One region of the Spartinivicinus ruber genome, then DNA from elsewhere that is predicted to be linked to it. Evidence: predicted binding sites of a transcription regulator. Region 1 holds the regulator's gene; the other holds the start of a gene.

Region 1 (7,223 bases):
CAGTGGCTGTTGACTATTTGGTCTATATTCTCAATAGACAAGCTTTTTGGATATAGCCCGAAGGGGCTGGCGTAGTAATGAAAAAAGTGAAGCTGTTAGTCGTTGATGATGCATCCTTCATCAGGGACTTGGTAAAAAAAGCAGTTAAAGATCGTTTTCCTCACTTTATTTTTGAGGAAGCGATTAATGGCAAAAAAGCCATGTCCATGTTAGAGAAAAGTGAATACGACTTGGTGCTGTGTGACTGGGAAATGCCGGAGCTAAGTGGCCTGGAGCTATTGCAGTGGATGCGTAATGAATATCAGTACAATAAAACCCCTTTTATCATGGTGACCAGTCGTGGCGACAAAGAGAATGTGGTGCAGGCCATTCAGGCTGGGGTAAGCGAGTATATTGGCAAGCCTTTTTCTAATGAGCAGCTAGTAAAAAAAGTGATAAAAGTGCTTTCCAAGCGCCTTCCATCTAATGTCTTAGAAGGGAAAGCTGCTAAAAGTGCACTTGAGGCTAGCGTTTCCCAAGGGTCTATTTCTGCATTGGGAGCACAGTCGTTAGATGGTGAATCTGGAAAATCAGCTGCTGCCAAACCTGGAGCAAAAGCAGCACCACAAAAAGCGCCAACTCAAGCAGGATCAGTTGCGGCTTTAACTGGAGGAAAAGCAGCCGCTAAACCACAGGCAGCCAAAAAGCCAACCAAAGGCCCTGCACAGTTGCGGGTGCATGATAAAACCATTCCTTGTGAAATTCAGGATATAAGCCTTAAAGAAGCGAAAGTGATTGCTAGTCGGCAACATGGCATTCCACAGTTGTTGGATACAGCCGTAATAGACTTGCAACAGAACGATTCTGAGGGAGATATTGCGCGAATAAATTGCCTAATTCATACCCTGCAAGCACCAGAAAAGAATGCCAACGCAGAAAACATTGTGATTTCTGTGGTGTTTGTTGATGAAGATCCGCAAAAATTTGAGTATTTATCGAAGTTTATTGCCACTGGGTCTGGAAAAAAATACTGGTGATACTCCCTTCGCTTTAGGTACGGTGAACTTCTTTTTAGGTTTTATTCCACCAATTCTGGGCTGTTTTCACTGGCGATCATTGAGGGTGGGAAGTGGCAGATAAAGCAGCTGCCTTTACCTAACTCACTTTGTATTTCTAACCGGGCATTGTGGCGTATCAATACATGCTTCACGATGGCTAAGCCCAGCCCGGTTCCCCCTGTATTGATTGAGCGACTAGGATCTGCTCGATAGAATCGTTCGGTAAGGCGAGGGATATGTTTTGGATCTATCCCAACTCCGTCATCCATTACTGATAAGTGTCCACCACTCTCATCTTCCCACCAATGCACATCAATTTGTCCTTCAGCGGGGGTGTATTTAACGCTGTTAAAAATCAGATTGGAAATGGCGCTATGCAACTCCCGGTCGTGCCCGAACAGCTTCGCTTCTTCTGGGCAAACCAGCTGAATATGGTGACAGCGATCCCCGCTCAATGCTTTTGCATCATTAACAATATTGAACAGGACTTTATGTAAATACAGTGGCTTCAAATCAGTTTGCCGGTCACTGGTCTCTAGTCTTGATAGCAGTAGTAGATCGCTAACCAGATTTTCCATCCGATCGGATTGCTGCTGCATTTGTTGTAAAGCCCGAATCCAGCGCTCAGGCAAAATATTAGCGTTATCCAGTAATGTTTCCAGATAACCTCTTATTACTGTCAGGGGTGTTCTTAGCTCATGGGAAACATTGGCCACAAAGTCTTTGCGCATTTGTTCCAGGTTATGTAACCGGGTGATGTCTCTGACCAGTAGCAGGCGGTCATTGCGACCAAACAGAGTAATGTTGAACTGTAGGATGAGCTGATCATTGATGGGAGAAGAGACTTCAAGGGCTTCTTGGTAGTCTTTTTTATCGAAGTATTTAGTAAAAGCTGGGTCTCTGATCAGGTTTGTAATGAGCTGGCCCTGGTCAATAGGGCTTTTAAAGCCAAGCATGGCTTCTGCTGCTTTATTCCACCACTCCAGATTGCCCTGGTTGTCGACCATAATGACTGCGTCATTTAAAGCGGCTGTGGATTCTTGCACCCGATCAATTACTGCCTGGAGGCGGGCTCGGGCTTTTTGGTCACGGCGTTGCAGTCGGTAGATAGCATCGAAGATATCTCCCCAAATGCCGCGACTTTCAGGTGGTTCCAGGTGATTATGTTCACTCTCCTGGAGCCAATGGCTGAGGCGAAACACCTGTAATAGCGTCCAGCTTAGGTATCCAGCTAAAACGATTGCTAAAACCCAGGCTACTTCTCCAATAACTACTCCAAACAATACGCTGACTGAAACAGTAATAGCGAGCCGCTGAATAATTTCGCCCTGCCAATTAGCCTTCACGGTTAAGCCTTAGTTGAAAACCTGTAACCAGTGCCTCTAACGGTTTGGATAAAACGGTCATGGCCTGTGCCTAATGCTTTGCGTAGCCGCCGAATATGAACATCAACGGTACGCTCTTCAACATACACATTGCCACCCCAAACCTGGTCCAGTAACTGGCCTCGGGTGTACGCTCGCTCTTGATGAGTCATAAAGAACTGCAATAAGCGATACTCAGTAGGGCCCATTTCAGTCGGTTTGCCATTGATACTAACGCGATGGCTAATTGGGTCCAGCTCTAGCCCTTCAACCCGAATGGGTTCCTGTGGCTCTTGAGCACCGGAGCGTCGTAGGACTGCTTTTAGACGGGCAACCAGTTCTCTGGGGGAGAATGGTTTGGTGATGTAATCATCAGCCCCTACTTCCAGCCCTTGAATCTTATTATCTTCTTCACCTTTAGCGGTTAACATAATGATAGGAATATTGGCAGTAATTTCATCGCGACGGAGTCGCCTTGCCAATTCAATTCCACTGGTTCCTGGTAGCATCCAATCAAGCAAGATTAGATCGGGCTTCTTGTCGATCATTATGCTATGCGCATCTTGGGTGTTATCTGCTTCCAGACATTCGTAGCCAGCCATTTCGAGAGCAACTGCAATCATTTCCCGGATGGGGGCCTCATCGTCCACTATGAGTATTTTTTTGCCAACCATTTTCAAGCCTTCTCTCGCTTTCAAGTTGTCAGCAGAGCATTACACAGACTTAATGTTACATTTGCATGACATTCCTGTGGCTCTGCCCTGAAAGTGTTACCAATCCATGAGTTTTATGACTGTGGCTCAATACCACAGTGAGAAGTATTCCTAGTTATTACCTACAAAGGCAAAACTAAGAAACAGCACTATCACAAACTATTCCAATAAAGACAAACATGCCTGCCCAGTGATTATTTAAAAACGCTTTAAAGCATTGGGACCGATCACGATTTTTGATTAAATACTGCTGATAGATAAACAATCCAGCCATCAAGCCGATGCCAATAAAGAACAGCCAACCACGCTGAAATAAATAGCCTACCCCTGCTAACAAAGCTAGAGTAATTATTTGTAATAAGCCAATCATAAGTTTATCAGCTTTCCCAAATAAAATAGCAGTAGATTTGACGCCTATTTTTAAATCATCGTCTCTATCTACCATGGCGTAAGCCGTATCATAGGCAACTGTCCAGGCCAGGTTAGCCAAAAACAGCAGCCAGATAGCATGGTTTAATTCACCAGTTTGAGCAGTATAGGCCATAGGGATCGACCAGGAAAAAGCTGCCCCCAATACAATTTGGGGGTAATGGGTATAGCGCTTCATAAAGGGATAACAAACTGCTAAAGCCAAGCCTCCAAAACTGAGTAATATTGTTAGCAGATTGGTAAAAAGCACTAATACAAATGCAACAACACAGAGCACAACAAAGCACCATAGTGCTTCTTTAACCGTTAGATCACCAGTAATCAAGGGCCTGTTTTGGGTGCGCTGAACATGACCATCAAAGTCTCGGTCAGCAATGTCATTGATTACACATCCAGCACTACGCATCACTGTTACACCTAAACAAAAGATAATAATTAAGTGCCAGTCTGGTAAGCCATTTGCCGCAAGCCAGAGGCTCCATAAAGTGGGCCAAAGCAGCAGGTAAATACCAATAGGACGGTTTAAGCGGGTGATGCTAAGTAGGGCATTGAGCTTGTTGGTAGGGCTGTCTGTTAGTTCCATCCTGTTAGTCACTATGAATAAGCTCGTTTTACATTGGCTGGTGTTGTAAGGGTTTATTTACAGATTGCTGCATTGAAAAAATAGTGGGTAAAAACAGTTCGCTGACTGCTAGCTGACGTTGATTCACAATAAAAACTGATTGTCTGGCCCAGCAGTCTTGGTTAATTCTTGACGGTGTTAATGCTGGAGGCGTTATTGTTAAGGGCGCAGGCAAGACTTGCAACTGTTGCTGGGTAAAGTGAGCAAACGTAAAGTTTGGGTTTCGCTTAGCGCTGGCATGATTGAATAAAAGTCTGCCTAATGGTTCAGTATCCAAGCTAAGCAGCGGCTGACAGCTAAGCAGGCCGGTAAATGCAGGTATTACGGTGCGGGCATATACCACAGGTTGTTGGTTGGCATAGAGGATTACCTCACGGATAAAAGCTGATTGCTGTTTTGGGATGCCTAGCAGCTTTTGTTCAGAGGGTAGTGCAGGCTGCCAACACTGGCTGATCAACTTGACTGACAGGGATTCAAAGGTATCCTGCAAGCGTTGTGAGAGGGAACCAGTGAAAGTTAGCCAGTTTTGCCAGGGCGAAGGTATGTTAAGATGGCGTTGCCACTGGGCAGCTTCAAAAATGGATAATGCGCTCACAATGAAGTTTTTACTTAATACTGTTTAGTTGTCTGGCGCGCAGAATGCGATATCTTGCTATCAGTTGCAAGTTTTGAATAGAAGGATACCTCTCATAAACAGTTATGAGAGATGCTCTGAAGCGAAGTACAGCTGATTCAGTCGCCTGAATGATGAGATAAGTGAGGAGCCTGACATGAAAAAATGGCAATGTGTGGTTTGCGGGTTTATTTATGATGAGGTCGAAGGCTGGCCAGAAGAAGGCATTGCACCTGGTACTCGTTGGGAAGATGTACCAGAAGACTGGTTATGCCCAGACTGTGGAGTAAGCAAGTTGGACTTTGAAATGATTGCAATTGGTTGAGCTTGGATTGTATTAATGCATGTAGTTGTTAACTAAATGTAATCAAAAACTTCCATTTCGCCAGGTTGAAATAAACGACTAAATAGCCGACTTATCTAAAAAAATTTGCTAAGGTGTGTGTTTATCCAAACGCAATCAACTGATAAATTATTTTAAAGCGTTAGTAGTATAAGTTGTAAAGTAAATAAGCAATAACTAAAAAAATAAATCATTAAAAAGTATAATAATGGCATCTATAAAAATCTGCTTTTTTGACTGGGCAGACATATTAAAAGGCAGTTGCAGTCTGTTATTTAGTTGCAAATTCTGATAATCAGTAGCCTGGATACTTCATTGAACTAATCCCAAATTGTTGTGATCTGATGAAGCATTTAGGCTATGTCTAAACTAAGTAATAGTCTGGCCTAATTGTACTTTTGTCTTTCAATGTAAACTTAAGCCAGAACGAATTGTTTTTTAGGGGGAACTATATGCGCAAACCGGATCTTGTTGCTGCAATTGCTGATAAAGCAGATTTAACCAAAGATCAGGCTGGTCAGGTATTAACATCCATTCTTGATGAAATAACTCATGCTCTCAATCGCCAGGATAAAGTTGTTCTTATCGGGTTTGGTACTTTTGAACAGCGTCATCGCGGGGCCAGAACAGGGAAAAACCCCCAAACTGGTGAAACCATTCAAATTAAAGCCAGCAATACGGTTGCATTTAAGCCTGGAAAGGCATTTAAAGATGTTGTTAATGGTAATAGCTAGGTAGCTTGTTAAATAGTTTGTTCAGATTTAATAGGCCGCGAACAGGTTAGCCAAGAATAACTAAAAATAAACAATTAACTGAAAAACTATTTATAAAAGTGGTCATTAGCTTTAATAGTCAATACAGACCATGGGAGCGGCTATGAAATTTAGATTACTGCTCTGGATGATGGGCTTTTTAATGTCAAGAGCCAGTAAAAAAGAACAAAAGTTGAAGGAAAAAATAGCAGATAAGCAACTTAGCTTTCAGATAAAAACTCGCGATGGACAGGTTGCCAGACACTTTATTGTTAACAATGGCTTGATCAAGAGCCATTCGGGAGAGTGCCAGGCCCCTGCTTTCACCTTGGAATTTTCCGATGCCAACACGGGCTTTACCACCTTTACTGCCTCTAATGCGCAAGAAGCTTTTATGAAAGCTATCCAAAAGCAAACCTTGAAAATTATTGGCGATACCAAAGAAGTGATGTGGTTTCAGGGGCTAACCAAATATTGGATGCCAAAGGGCAAGAAAGGCAAAAGCTAAACATCATAAATTTTCAGTTATTTTTTTCCGCAAGGGGACTAAATATTTACTGCTAAAGCTGTGACAGGATCAGCGGGGAGGGTGGTTCTGTTGCATTAAGATGAAGTTAATATTGACATATTTATGCAAAATTATGACTTCATTGCCTAAGTTTATTATTATCTTGCTGTTGCTAGTTTGTATCAGTTTAGTTTGTCTACCCTATCTGATGTATTGGTATGGCTTGCTGAAATTGCCAACACTGCCTGAGCCACCCATTACCAAGTCTCTATCAATGAAGGCAAAGGCGAGTATCTGGCAGAAATATAACGGCAAAGGCCGTGTTTATATCGAGCCATTTGGTCCATACGACTATCTGGAGATTTTAACTTGCATTGCCAACATCCCCAGTGATGATGAAAAGCCAGCGATAATATCTAGCTGTTACCAGCAATTCCCTGGGTTTGAGCATGTAATGAACCTGGTGGAACAGTCGATGGGTAAGCCTTTAAAAAAAACATCCTCGAGGGGTAAAGTAGGCAGAGCTAATCAGCAGGTAAATGGCCAGCACTGGCTTAAGTTACAAGACATTCAGCAGATTATTCTATTTTCTTCTCAGGCAATTTGGATAAGCCAAAACTGGACCACTGACCAGATTTTGGCTTCATTAAAACTCTAGATAGGTAGAAGGGAGCAGAGCTAGGCAACGGAATTAAACGTCATATATAAGTTCTCTACTGCTTCACTTTTCTCGATTAAGTTGGTAATTGCTTCTTCAGCTTCTCCGGGCGTTAGTGAAAGCGTATTGAACATGTGCTCGGGAATAGGCTCGTCCAGGCCATCGCCAATGCCATGTTTACACA
Region 2 (7,223 bases), 2.3 Mb from region 1:
ACCAATACAAGTTAACCAATTTAACACTTTTCGGCGCCCTTGTTGTAACTGCTGTTCAATCAGTAGTGCATCTGCGGTTTTAACCAAGCAATGGAGAAAATGTCCTTGCTTATCTGTTTGCAAATAACTGGTCGGATTAGCCGTTAAATTCACTTCATTTAACCAGGTTGCCAATAATTCTTGGGTAATTAAAGGCGTATCTGTCGGTATACACAATAACCAGGGTGAGCTGATTTGTTTTGCCGCTGCTAAAATACCCGCTAAAGGACCATCATACTGTGCTGGTTCCGCATCGGTTACCAATTGCCTGGCAATTTTCTGGTATTGATCAATGTGGCGGTTACAACTAACAACTATTTCAGTGACCACCCCCTCCATGGCTTGCTTCACCCAACTCACCATCGGTTTGCCAGCCAACTCAATTAAGCCTTTATCCTGATAGTTCATCCGGCTCGCCTGACCACCTGCTAAAATAACACCGGTTATTAGTGGTTCTTTAATTGAAGATGACAAATTGATTGAGTGGCTCATGAGGTTCTAAACAAATAAAAAAACCACCTAAGCTTACCAAGATTTAACGAAATGATGTAGGGCGTCTTTATTAAACTCCTATCGCCGCTTCTACATTGATTCCTGCTTCACGCATTTTGGCCAGTTTATAGCGCAAGGTACGTGGGCTAATTCCAAGTTTTACCGCTGCTTCCTTACGCTTACCTCGCTCTTGCCGTAAAGCGTCAATAATCAGTTGAAACTCTCGCTGTCGCACTCCATCACACAGCTGCGCGTTCTGGTTATCCTGTGATGCTAAAGATGATGCCTTTGGTACAGTGAATTCAGTTGACGATATATATTTTTCTGCAGGATGACTGATTTGAATGTCATTCAATAATTGTTCTGGCGACAGATCAACACATAAATCACTGGCATAAATCACTTCGCCTGGTTGTAAAATTAATGCCCGTTGCACAGCATTATCCAGTTCTCTCACATTGCCTGGCCACTGATAACGGAGCAATTGCTGTTTAGCTGATTCATCCAAGCGTACTGGCACCCGCCGCATTTTTTGGCAATGCTGGCTGAATAGTCGTTCTGCAATAGGTACAATATCTAAAGGTCGCTCTCGCAGAGGCAACAACTGCAGTGGAAATACACAAAGCCGGTAGTATAAATCTTCACGAAACTTGCCTGCTTTTACCTGTTCAAGCATATCCCGGTTAGTGGTAGCCAATACTCTCACATCCAACGGAATTGTTTTTCGCCCCCCTACCCGCTCAACTTCTCTTTCTTGTAATACCCGTAATAATTTGGCTTGTAGCCCTAAAGCCATTTCTGAAATTTCATCTAATAATAAGGTTCCGTCATTTGCCTGCTCAAACTTACCTGGCATACTTTGATAAGCACCGGTAAAAGCCCCTTTTTCATGACCAAATAAAGTGGCTTCCAACATATTTTCTGGAATAGCAGCACAGTTAATGGCAATAAACGGCTTATTAGCCCTAGCCGACTGTTGATGAATATAACGAGCTAATACTTCTTTACCTGAGCCACTTTCACCTGAAATCAACACCGTTGACTCTGATGCCGCCACCCGTTTTGCTAAAGCCAACAGTTGCCGGCTAGTTTCTGCTTCAGCTATTGGGCTATCCGCTTCTTTAACATTAAAACAACCCGTGATCACCCTTGCCACAATATCCAATAATGCTTCAGGTGCAAAGGGTTTAACCAAGTAATCAATCGCTCCCATTTTCATTGCCTGCACCGCTTGATTGATGCTGCCATAAGCAGTTGCCAACAACACCGGAATTTGCGGGTAATTCTGCTTAATATACAACAGTAGATCATGCCCGTTCATTTCAGGCATATTAACATCGGTCACCACCATATCCACCAGTTGCTGACCCAGTTGCTGAATAGCTTCTTTGCCATGGGCTGCTGCACGGCACTGGTAGCCCGCCAAAGTCAAGGTATCGCAAATGGCTTCTTGTAAGGCTAAATCATCTTCTACAACTAATACCGTGTATTGACTCATGCTATTTACTACCTCCATTATCACCTTTGCCAATATTCTTCTTATACATTGACTATTTTTTCCGGCAAATCGGGTGTTACGAGTGATGGGTTAGTCAACGGAATACTGATTTGTGCACAAGTGCCTTGCCCTGGAATTGAGTGCAGCTGAAAGTCGCCTTGATGGGCTCTTACTACTGCTTGTACAACGGCTAAGCCTAATCCAGTCCCCTGCGATTTATTGGTAAAAAAAGGCTCTTTTGCCTGCTTTATTTGTGCTGGCGTCATACCTGGCCCATTATCTTTAATGGCAATAATTAAATAACTGCCAGCAACTCTGGCTGTAACCCACAAATAAATTGGCTGCTGGGTTGCTGCTTCCACTGCATTAGTCATTAAATTCAGGCAAGCACCCACCAGAGCATCTTGATTACATTGCAAAATCGCCTGATGATAATCTTGTGTTTGCCTGGCTATTTTTTTAAGCGGCTTTTTATTAGTTAAACAATGCCATTCAATAGTTGCTCGTTGAAAAACAGCGACACCATCCACCGCATGTTGCAAGTTTTGAAACAATTCAGCCACCGACAGCTGATTCGTCATGGGCAGTTCACCTCGGGCAAATACCAACATATCTCTCACTTGCCGATCCAAATGACTGAGTCTGGCCATTAATTTTTCAGCAAACTTGGTTTGTTGAGCCACAGGTAATGAACCTTTCATTAAATGCCCCGCATAGAGCATAGCAGCGGATAATGGGGTGCGAATTTGGTGGGCTAACGATGCCACCATTTTACCTAGTGCCGATAAACGTTGATGATGGCTTAAGGCTTGCTGCAAGCGTCGTGTTTCAGTCAAATCATTGAGCAAAATAATCTGTCCTGGCTCTGACGCTAAGGAGCGGGTCGCAATACTTACTCGACGCCCGTCTTTTAATGAAATTTCATGGCCATCATCATCACGAGGAGCAAAACATCGAATGATCAAATTACGCCACACTTCTCCCAGTAATGGTTCACCTAATAAATCAACTGCCGCCTGATTACATTCCACCACAATCCCTTGGGCATCAATCACAACGACTCCTGCCGGTAAAATATGTAACAAGCTTTTCAATCGCTGAGATAAACGCGCTTTTTCAGTGATTTCCTGTTGATACTGAATTTTAGTGGCTGATAATTGATGGGCCAAACAAGCCACTTTATTGGCAAGGATTTGGTTATCCAAGGTAAATGTTGAACAGTCCGAGGCTAAATAGCCATCGGTTACCTCTTCATTAGCTATCAGTTGCGTCAACTCATCTGTGGTTAACTCATCTGGCAACAGGGCTTGGCTAGTATTAGGCTGCGGCTCAGCCGTGAGCGTTTTTATATAATTCGACATCGGTAAGCTCCCTGAAGACACTCTGTGGTGCCAATTCATTGGACTTACCCTGTCTTAGCAATATCAATGCCCAATTATTTTTATCAATGAGATCAGTAAGTTAGGTAATTAATGTGAACTGGAGTCAATTCCCTGACATGGACTCACGGCGCTGTAAGCCGTATTTGCGCATCTTTTCTACCAGGGTAGTACGACGAATATGCAACCGCTCTGCAGCACGTGCCACTACTCCATTGCTATCATCCAGCGCTTGCTTAATTAAGTTTTTTTCCAGGTTGGTGAGGTAGTCTTTTAAATCCAAACCATTGACGGGAAGTAAAGCAGGCGTATCCAACCCCACTAACCCGACTTTTTCCATTTGCGGCGGAAACATATCTACCACATCTTTATTATTTTCGTCATGCTCATCAATATGCCGATATTTCTTGGGTAACTCCTGCACTCCAATTACCCCATAAGGATGCATGATCGCTAGTCGCTCAACTAAATTGGCCAGCTCGCGGACATTGCCATGCCACTCATGACGGCACAACGACATTATGGCTGCTGAGTTAAACCGGATTGAGCCCCGCTTTTCATTTTCCATCCGGGCAATTAACTCATTCAACAACAGTGGTATATCTTCCACTCGCTCACGCAGGGGCGGCATATCGATGGGAAACACATTTAACCGATAATATAAGTCTTCACGAAAACCACCGTCATGAATCATCTCTTCAAGGTTTTTATGGGTAGCCGCAATAATGCGTACATCGGTGGTAATGGTTTTATTACCGCCTACCCGCTCAAAATACCTCTCTTGTAACACCCGCAGAATTTTCACTTGCATATGCAACGGCATATCACCAATTTCATCCAGAAATAGCGTCCCCCCCTGCGCTAGTTCAAACCGGCCGATACGGGTAGAAATGGCGCCAGTAAATGCGCCTTTTTCATGACCAAATAATTCACTTTCCAGTAACTCACCAGGAATAGCCCCACAATTCACTGGCACAAATGGTCCATTACGGCGGTGGGAGTTATAATGCAGGTTGCGTGCAACTACTTCTTTGCCAGTACCCGATTCACCCGTTATCAGTACACTGACATCTTTATCAGCCACTTGTGCCATCATTTCCCGCACCTGCTTTACTGTTCGACTGGTGCCCACCAGGCTACGAAACAGCTGTATTTCCCGTTGCTGATTACGGCCATGATGACGGCTAAGCTGATACTGTTCATGAAACACTTGAGAGCGATGGAGGCTATCCAATAATTTGTTGTAGCTAGGAGGAAAGTCAATAGCTGCAATGACTTGTCGTTTCAAGTCAGGATCACAGGCTTCAGAGAGCTGTTGGTCGCCGATCAGTAATACCGCTATTCCACCGTACCATTTCTGCACCTCAGCAATCATCGACTCCAGGGGGCTGCAGCAATCACCCAGTAAAACCCCCGTGATACCTTCCGGGTTGACCTCCTGTTCTTTTAACACCTGAAGCCACTGATTGGAATCCAGCGCAATAAAGTCCTCTCCTAGAAAATCCAGGATGACTTCCATATCGTGCCGACGATTAGCATTATCATCTATTAGCAAGACTTTAATTTCTCGCCACATACCCACTTCCGCTCGACTTTAATTTTATTGCAGAAAACATCAAACTTGCTTGCCACACCCCTTGATCAGCTCACTGCCAGATGACCAAGCAATGTTTACCTCAGTAAAGTCAGTAATGTGAGATTGGTCAAATTTATGACAGGCATTCCCGCTAGAGTGACATGATTCACATTTATAATCGATTTAATGGGTTTGTGCTAGCAACCTTCATCTAATTGACACATAACGAAGATCATTTCTTGACGGCTGCACAGTGAGGACGATGATGGAAAGCAATTAGTTATTTGATAGAGAAAAACAAGGAGGAGAAAGACTAAAGTAGCTGTTAATTTTGTATTTTTTGGTAAGTTGTTACTCCTGCAATACCTTTTTGACATTGCCGCAACTGATTAGCTAGTTGCTGTCTGTGTTGCTCGTACTGGTCAATTGCTAATTGATAGCCATTATGCAATTGGTTAAGAGCAGTGATCACTTCTGCTGGCTGGGGCACCTGAATTGACAGCTGAGACAAAGCCTCACGACATTGCTGATCAAAAGCGATGAACTGTTCCCAGTCTTGTTCATTAACAATTGTATGCAACTGTTCACTCAGTTGGGTCAACTGTGATACAGAAGGTAATGGGTTATTTTTTTTCATCGTAAAATAAAAGCTATCTGGGTTATTGATTGAAAGTTAACCTCAATAAAAAAAACATTAAATATGCTGCACTGGCAATATCCTCTATTACAAAATAGTAATATTGAGCAGTTACTCTACTGGTGTTGGTTGCACCACTTGCTCACGAATACCATCCCAACCAGTTTTTACTTCACGCAATAAACCAATCACTTCCTCCACAACTTCCGGGCTATTCGTCGCATTGGCTTCAAATAAACGAAACTCCATATACTCATAAAGATTAAATAGGTTTTCAGCCACTTCACCGCCCTGCTCTTTATTGATGAAGCTTCTCAACCCACCAATAATTTCAACTGCTTTATTTAAAAAACGATTTTTTTCTTCAATTTCTTTACGCTCAATATGCCCTTTAGCAATGAGCAAACGTTCTAATGCCCCATCAATTAATAATTGAATTAATTTATGTGGGTCAGCATCGACAATACCGGTCTCCCGATTCACTGCCTGATATTGCTTCAGTTGATTATATGCATTCATCGATCACCTCGTTATTTGGTTATTAGTCACTCTTACTACCTGCTACTAATGCATCCAATTGGGATTTAATAAAGTCCTGGGTATTTTTTAGCTTAGCAATTTGAATATCAGCAGCCGTAAATTGCGTTTCCAGCTGTTTTCTGAACGCATCAACCCGCTCATCTAATTTGACTCTTTCTTCGGCAATATCATCCAAACTTTCAGTCAACGAATTCGTTTTAGTGGTAATGGCCCCATCTGAAGCTAAAAAGCTCGTGACTTTATCAATTAACTGATCAGCCACACCGGATATAAAGGTAATAGTGCCCCTATCTCCAGTGGTGGTACCACTGACCTCGAGGCGAATACCTTCAGAATCATCCCCTACTGCCGCCGTTAACACTTTGCCAGAACCGGTAGCGGCTTTACCATTAATAGTGCCTTCCACGTTAACGCCCGCTGTACCGGTTCCGACCACCAATCCCAACTGAGCAGCAGTGTTGGTATCAACTTGTGTAATTTCGACAGTAGAAGAGGTGCCAAAGGCATCGGAAGTAATAACTAGTTGATTAGAGCCATCGACAGAAACTGAAACCGACTTACCCGCATTAATTAAATTATTATCAGCATTAATTTTACTTTGTATTTCCGCTGCTAATTCAGCAGGTGTATAACTACCTGCTGCTAAGGTTAATTCTGCGGTTTCAGTACCATCAATTTTAATTTTAAGAGTATCGTTATTGCCATCAATAGTGGTAGAACCGCCCAAGGCCACCGTACCATTCAAATTTCCCTGGGTGGCAGCAGTAGTAATATTAATAGCATAAGTCCCTTTTTGAGTAGCGTTGGTATTGGATAAAAATTTCACCTGGTTATCGGTGGTACGTCCCTGACTAGCAAATAAACCTACCAAATCATTGGGAGACTCTGCCAACTTCGCTTTAAAAGTTGTGCTATTAAAAATTAACGTCCCACCATCATTGGAACCCGCAGAGGCAGACACCTGGGTACTAATGCCAATATCTGCCAGGCTTCTTACATTGGCACTTTCCAACCCCTCCACCACCCCGCTAAGAATTTCACGGGCCTGAGCTGTAATGCTGC

What was found. Region 1 encodes PhoB, which activates phosphate uptake and scavenging genes when phosphate is short. Its sites were predicted from a motif close to TGTCATANNNNTGTCANA; they were not measured.
Region 2: G4Y78_RS16460 (sigma-54 dependent transcriptional regulator) is a predicted target of PhoB. The motif match lies at 5,108-5,125, and genes of this name have one in related genera.

The regions. Positions count from the first base shown of each region.
Region 1 is NZ_CP048878.1:5,931,883-5,939,105, reverse strand. Features, by position in the region: gene G4Y78_RS26745 (response regulator) at 78-1,016, shown strand; gene phoR (phosphate regulon sensor histidine kinase PhoR) at 1,058-2,383, opposite strand; gene phoB (phosphate regulon transcriptional regulator PhoB) at 2,386-3,075, opposite strand; gene ubiA (4-hydroxybenzoate octaprenyltransferase) at 3,251-4,126, opposite strand; gene G4Y78_RS26725 (chorismate--pyruvate lyase family protein) at 4,155-4,760, opposite strand; gene G4Y78_RS26720 (rubredoxin) at 4,936-5,103, shown strand; gene G4Y78_RS26715 (HU family DNA-binding protein) at 5,574-5,855, shown strand; gene G4Y78_RS26710 (helicase) at 5,998-6,381, shown strand; gene G4Y78_RS26705 (hypothetical protein) at 6,515-7,039, shown strand; gene G4Y78_RS26700 (HDOD domain-containing protein) at 7,060-7,223, opposite strand, start outside.
Region 2 is NZ_CP048878.1:3,591,176-3,598,398, forward strand. Features, by position in the region: gene mobA (molybdenum cofactor guanylyltransferase) at 1-531, opposite strand, end outside; gene G4Y78_RS16450 (sigma-54-dependent transcriptional regulator) at 602-2,029, opposite strand; gene G4Y78_RS16455 (sensor histidine kinase) at 2,071-3,390, opposite strand; gene G4Y78_RS16460 (sigma-54 dependent transcriptional regulator) at 3,515-4,984, opposite strand; gene G4Y78_RS16465 (hypothetical protein) at 5,310-5,621, opposite strand; gene fliS (flagellar export chaperone FliS) at 5,733-6,140, opposite strand; gene fliD (flagellar filament capping protein FliD) at 6,163-7,223, opposite strand, start outside.